DNA from 2 places in the Desulfitobacterium sp. LBE genome. Region 1 is predicted to be linked to the other one. Evidence: predicted binding sites of a transcription regulator. Region 1 holds the regulator's gene; the other holds the start of a gene.
What was found. The regulator HrcA, encoded in region 1, represses chaperone genes, less so after heat shock. The targets are predictions, from matches to a motif close to TGTTAGCACTCNNNNNNNNNGAGTGCTAACA.

Region 1 (3,423 bases):
TATCGTTAACCCCTATTCTATACCCGATGAGATTAAGGAGGAATTACTGCAACTGAACCCCAGTAAGGTGTATATTATTGGCTTACAAGGGGCGGTCAGCGATCGAGTCAAGGATGAAGTGGCACAGCTTACCGGGATAGGACTAGAGAACATCATTCGGATTGGCGGACAGGATCGTTATGCAAGTACCCTGGCCGTTGCTCAATACTTTGATCCAAGTGGTCGGGGAGTCAGCATCGCTACCGGTCGGGATTTCCCGGATGCCTTGGCCGGAAGCGTTTATTCAGCCAGATTGCAGGATCCCCTCATCTTGGTAGAGAAGAGTCTCAGTGCCGACCTTAGAGAGTATCTGAACGTAAGAAAGCCTTCCGATATCGTCATTTTTGGCGGGCAGGGGGCTGTCAGCTCGGCGATCGAAGAAGAACTCAGGGCTCTGGTAAAATAATGCCTTAGCTAAGAACCGATTCGTATTGATTCCCGGCAAATAAGTCATCATGAAAGAGGGGCATCATAAACAAGAACGCTTGTTTATGATGCCCCTCTTGATAAACTTGATTTGCCGGAGGGGATAAGTTTTAGAGAGTAACTCCACTTGATGTGGAAATACACAATTTTTTATTTCGATAAGCGAAGAAATTGAATTCGAATTCAATTTCTTCGCTTATCGAAGTTCGTCATAGAGAGTTCATCTAAAAGTCTCATTGTATAATCCTTCCCAAACCATTTTTTTACCTTGTCTGCTACTTGACAATATAAATAGTGAGAGGTACTATAATATCATAAATCGTTAGCACTCATTAAGGTCGAGTGCTAACAAGAGGAAAACGAGGGTGGAAAGGCGGTTATGTGTATGCAGATGGACGAGCGAAAAAAGAAGATCCTGCGGGCTATCGTACAGGATTATATCAGTACTGCTGAGCCTGTCGGTTCACGAACCATCGCCCGGAAATTTGATTTAGGCATCTCGCCGGCCACCATTCGTAACGAAATGTCCGATATGGAAGAGTTGGGTCTTATTGAGCAGCCCCATACTTCAGCAGGCCGCATTCCCTCGGATGCGGGTTATCGGTATTATGTGGACTGTCTCCTGGAGAAATCCAGTATTGCCGATGATGTCAAGGATGTTATTGAAAAAGAGACCACGAAAAGAATTGCGGAGATTCAGACGGTCATTGCCCATTCCAGCAAGCTCCTTTCTGAACTCACCCATTTGACCAGTATCGTCATCGGGCCGGACAAGGGAAAGAGCGCCTTTAATCAGATGCACTTCCTGCCTTATGAACCCGGCAAAGCCATCATGGTGGTCGTCAAGGAAAATGGCGTGGTGGAGAATCAGATTGTCGAGATTGGGGAAAATGTAACAGCCGAGGAGCTTCAGAGAATTGCCAACGTATTTAACCATAAGATGCGTGGGCATTCTATGGAAGAAGTGAAACGGGATATGCTTCATGAGATATACAGCGAACTGACTCGTCAACGCTTCCTGATTGACAATGCCTTAGAGCTTCTTTCCGCCGTTCTGAGCAATAGCCCTGAAGAGTCCAGTAAAGTCTACCTGGGTGGAACTCTGAACATGTTGAACCAACCTGAATTCCGGGATGTAGAAAAGATCAGAAACCTCTTCCAGATTTTCGAAGAGGGAGCCCAAATCATCAAAGTATTGCATCCTCAGAAAGAAGGTTTGGCAGTGACTATCGGTGGGGAAAATAAACTGAAGGAACTTCGGGACTGCAGTATTATTACCGGGACCTATTGGATTGATGGAGAGCCTTTGGGAACGATCGGCTTGATTGGACCTACCCGTATGGATTATGGGAAGGCTATGGCCATGGTGGATTACATGACAAGAACGCTCACAGAGCTGCTTACTGTGCGACGAAGGAATTAGGAGAGGTGGTTTCAATAATGGTGAACTGGGGCGGGAAAACCCCCCCATCGGGTCAGACCGAATGGGAAACTAAAAATACTCAAGAGTCAAAGGAAAATTTGACCGATACTGTTGAAGAAATCCTTAGCGAAGCTGTCCAAGAGGAAGAAGTGGGGAATGAATCTTCTCCGGAGCAGGATGTTTCTTTAGAAGAAAAAATACTCACTCTTCAGGCAGAACTTGACCAGACCAAGAACCAGGCAGAGGAATACTATACTCATCTCCAGCGCTTGCAGGCTGAGTTTGACAACTATCGCAAACGGACCCAAAAGGAGAAGGAGGATTTCGCCAAATATGCCTCAGAGCGTGTTGTAGAAGGGTTGCTGCCTGTATTGGACAATTTTGAACGGGCAGTGGAAGCTTCCAAGACCACTCAAGATATGAAGTCCTTTTCCCAAGGAGTAGAGATGATTTTCAAACAACTGCAAGGCATTCTTGCCAAGGAAGGATTGGCGGCGATTGAAGCCGTGGGGCAGCCTTTCGATCCCAACCTACATGAAGCCGTCCTTCAGGTGGATTCAGAAGACTATCCGGAGAGCACCGTGGTGGAGGAGCTTCAAAAAGGTTATTATCTTAAAGAAAAAGTAATACGTCCTAGCATGGTCAAAGTGTCCCGCTAGGTGCGATAAGGAGGAAATAGTGAACATGGGTAAAGTGATTGGCATTGACTTAGGAACCACCAACTCTTGTGTGGCAGTTATGGAAGGCGGCGAGGCTGTCGTTATCACCAATGCGGAAGGGAATCGGACGACTCCTTCTGTAGTTGGTTTTTCCAAGACCGGAGAACGCTTGGCCGGTCAAGTGGCTAAGCGTCAGGCGGTTTCTAATCCGGATAAGACCGTCATCTCCATTAAGAGACATATGGGAACAGATTACAAAGTGAAAATTGACGATAAGAGCTATTCTCCCCAGGAGATTTCCGCAATGATTCTGCAAAAGCTGAAAGCAGATGCCGAAGCTTATCTGGGACAGACGGTCACAGAGGCTGTCATTACCGTACCGGCTTATTTCACCGATGCCCAGCGGCAGGCTACCAAAGATGCGGGAACCATCGCCGGTCTGGATGTTAAGCGGATTATCAACGAGCCTACAGCGGCGGCTTTGGCCTATGGTTTAGACAAGCAAGAGGATCAAACCGTTCTGGTCTTTGACTTAGGGGGAGGAACCTTCGACGTATCCCTGCTGGAGCTTTCCCAGGGTATGGTTGAGGTTAAAGCCACCAGCGGCAACAATAAACTGGGTGGGGACGACTTTGACCAACGCCTGATTGACTATATGGTAGCTGAGTTTAAAAAAGATCAAGGTGTGGATTTGGCCAAAGACCGTGTTGCCCTCCAACGCTTGAAAGAAGCAGCCGAGAAAGCCAAAGTGGAGCTTTCCGGAGTGAGCACCACCAATGTGAACCTGCCCTTTATCACCATGACTGGCGAGGGACCGGCTCACTTGGATATGAATATTACACGGGCTAAATTTGAGGAATTGACCGCGGATCTGGT
Region 2 (3,423 bases), 2.5 Mb from region 1:
CCGGGTTCGCCTAAGGCCTGTAAGGAGTGTTGGGCAGCCCTTGTCCCTGCTTTGCCCCATGGAATTCAGATCCTCAAAGGGGAGGCCAGCGAGTGTGCTGTGCCTGTTCATCAATAGGCATCTTCAGCGTGTTTTTGAGATTTTTTAGGTTCAATTCAATATAAAAATTTTTTTGCTTGTCACTCCTGTCCTTTTCCTGCGTACTCTATAGTAAGGGAAAGTGGAAATGGGGTGACATTGTTTTGAAGGCGATTGCTTTTATTGATTATGAAAATATATGGACTGGACTCTTTGAACAAGGTTATGAATTAACTCCGGAAATCCTTATGGAATCCATTCAACTGTATGCCAAGAAAAACGACTATGTTCTATCTGCTATTTATCTCTATGCTAATTTCGATCGGGAAGAATTCTGGCGTGCCCAGACTTCTTTTGAGAAGATTCATGTATATACACGCCATGTGTACGGAAAAAACAATTTTGCCAGTACAGGATTAAGGCGAAATGCGGCGGATGTGGAGCTCATATTGGAAGCGCAGGAGATCTTGCTCACCCGTACCGCAACCTTTGATGTGTTTCTTCTTCTAACTGGGGATGGAGATTTTTTGCCTTTACTTCGCAAAGTAAGGGCCTGGGGAAAAGATGTTAAAGTTATCGGCGTGAAGGGAAGCATGCACCACGAACTTCAAGCCTTCAGTGATTCCGGGGACTTTTTCGGTGAGTTTCTCCCTCAGGAGCGACCGCAGGAATATGAGCCTGAAAAGGATCTTGAACAAGCAATCTCAATCATAGCTCAGCTTCAGCTAAGCATGACGTATATTGCTTCCACCAAAGCGAGGCTCGCCCTGTCGGATCATCTGGGAGTTACCATATCCCAAGTGAAAGAGCTTATTCGCTACGCATTAAGAGAGGGGATTCTTCTTGAACAAGAATATGCCGATTCCAGTTTAAAGATCGGTAAAACCAAGGTCTATCTTTTGAATCTTGACCATTCTATGGTTCAAGTTGTTCTGGGTTCCGCAATCGAAGAGATTCGCAAACGCTATGAGAAATTAAGAACTCATTGATGGTTTGCCGTGTAAAATTGAGCAGGCACGGCATAGGGTAATAAAAGAATGAGAAGAAGGGGTATCTGGCCGGGAGGGCTGGATATCCCTTCTTCTTAGATGCCGTGATGATTTTTTGTCCAAAGGATGAATAAACCCCCCGGGGACTGGTCAATATATTGCTTAGTGAATGCAAGTCGAAGCTATGAGATTCTGTCAATTTAAGAGTGATGCAATAAGGGGAAGATATAAGGAGAAAATAGAAGGTTTTCGCTTGTAAATCTCTTAAAAATGCAAATGACAGGATTTGATTTCTTCATCCACCTTGCATATTATTATAGTATGATGTTAGCACTCAATAGGAATGAGTGCTAACAATATCAAAATAATATTTGAGTTCTTAAGGAGGGACTTTCTTCAATGAACATTAAGCCTCTAGGTGATCGGGTAGTCATTAAAGCACTCCCCATGGAAGAAAAGACAAAAAGCGGAATCATCATGCCGGATACGGCTAAAGAAAAGCCTCAAGAAGGTGAAGTCGTTGCAGTAGGACCTGGAAAAATGGAAAAAGGAGAGCGCATCGTCCTGGATGTTAAAGTGGGTGACCGCGTGATTTATTCCAAATATGCCGGTACTGAAGTAAAGTATGATGGTCAAGAGTATCTTATTCTTAAGGAAACTGACATTTTAGCGGTTATTGGCTAAGATAATACTCTTTGCTTTATTCACTTAATGAACTTGACATTGTACAGTGTTTTTTACTTATTGACCCTTGAATTTTGGATTTTTAAGGAGGAACTTACAGGTGGCAAAACAAATCGTTTTCAATGAAGAAGCTCGCCGCGCATTAGAGCGTGGTGTTAATGCCCTGGCTGAGTCTGTCCGGGTAACTCTTGGACCTAAAGGCCGTAATGTGGTTTTGGACAAAAAATTCGGCGCTCCTTTGATTACCAATGATGGTGTAACCATCGCCCGGGAAATTGAGCTGGAAGATCCATTCGAGAATATGGGTGCCCAACTTGTCAAGGAGGTTGCAACCAAAACCAATGATGTAGCAGGGGATGGAACCACCACTGCAACTGTATTGGCCCAAGCGATTATCCGTGAAGGCTTAAAGAATGTAGCTGCCGGTGCTAATCCTATGGGCATCAAGCGGGGCATTGAGAAGGCTGTTGAATCTGTTGTCGAGGATATTAAAACCAATGCTAAACCCATTGAAAGCAAGGAATCTATCGCTCAAGTAGCTTCTATCTCCGCCGGCGATGACAACATCGGCGTTCTGATTTCTGATGCTATGGAAAAGGTCGGCAAAGACGGCGTAATCACCGTAGAAGAAGCTAAAGGAATGACCACCGAGCTCAAAGTTGTCGAAGGTATGCAATTTGACCGGGGCTATCTCTCTGCATATATGATCACCGATACCGATAAGATGGAAGCTATTTTAAATGATCCTTACATCTTAATTACCGATAAAAAGATTGGCGCTATCGCCGACATTCTCCCTGTTCTTGAGAAAGTCGTTCAAGCCGGCCGTCAACTTCTGATTATTGCCGAAGATATCGAAGGGGAAGCTTTGGCTACCCTCATTCTGAACAAACTCCGCGGAACCTTTACCTGCGTTGCTGTAAAAGCTCCTGGCTTCGGTGATCGCCGTAAGGCAATGCTGGAAGATATCGCGATTCTCACTGGTGGTACCGTCATTACCGAAGATCTTGGCTTAAAGCTGGAAAACACTACGATTGATATGCTGGGCCGTGCTCGTCAAATTCGCGTAACTAAAGAAGAAACCACCATTGTCGAGGGATCCGGTTCTCAAGATGATATTAAGAGCCGTGTGGAAGCCATTAAAAAGCAAATCGATGAAACGACTTCTGATTTCGACCGGGAAAAACTTCAAGAGCGTTTGGCTAAATTAGCCGGCGGTGTTGCTGTGATTCAAGTAGGTGCTGCAACAGAAGTTGAAATGAAAGAAAAGAAACTCCGCATTGAAGATGCTTTAGCTGCAACCCGCGCAGCAGTTGAAGAAGGTATCGTAGCCGGTGGTGGCTGCGCGTTAGTGGATGCTGCTAAAGCCCTTGACAGCCTTAAGCTTACCGGAGACGAAAAGACCGGTGTAGCTATTGTCTATCGTGCCTTAGAAGAGCCTCTCCGTCAAATTGCCAATAATGCAGGATTCGAAGGCTCCATCGTTGTGGAGAAGGTTCGCAATGGCGGCCGTGGGGTAGGATTCAACGCTCTGACCGAAACATATGAAGATATGATTGCTGCCGGTATCGTTGACCCCGCTAAAGTGACGCGCTCTGCTCTGCAGAATGCAGCTTCCATCGCTGCTATGCTCCTTACTACCGAGTGCTTAGTTTCCGATATCCCATCAAAG

Region 2: a site for HrcA is predicted at 1,393-1,423, ahead of groES (co-chaperone GroES). Genes of this name have one in related genera too.

The regions. Positions count from the first base shown of each region.
Region 1 covers NZ_VLKD01000001.1:4,544,821-4,548,243, forward strand. Annotated here, with positions in the region: gene DESLBE_RS21370 (cell wall-binding repeat-containing protein) at 1-445, shown strand, start outside; gene hrcA (heat-inducible transcriptional repressor HrcA) at 851-1,888, shown strand; gene grpE (nucleotide exchange factor GrpE) at 1,906-2,547, shown strand; gene dnaK (molecular chaperone DnaK) at 2,573-3,423, shown strand, end outside.
Region 2 covers NZ_VLKD01000001.1:2,064,942-2,068,364, reverse strand. Annotated here, with positions in the region: gene DESLBE_RS09815 (MogA/MoaB family molybdenum cofactor biosynthesis protein) at 1-117, shown strand, start outside; gene DESLBE_RS09810 (NYN domain-containing protein) at 243-1,067, shown strand; gene groES (co-chaperone GroES) at 1,467-1,751, shown strand; gene groL (chaperonin GroEL) at 1,852-3,423, shown strand, end outside.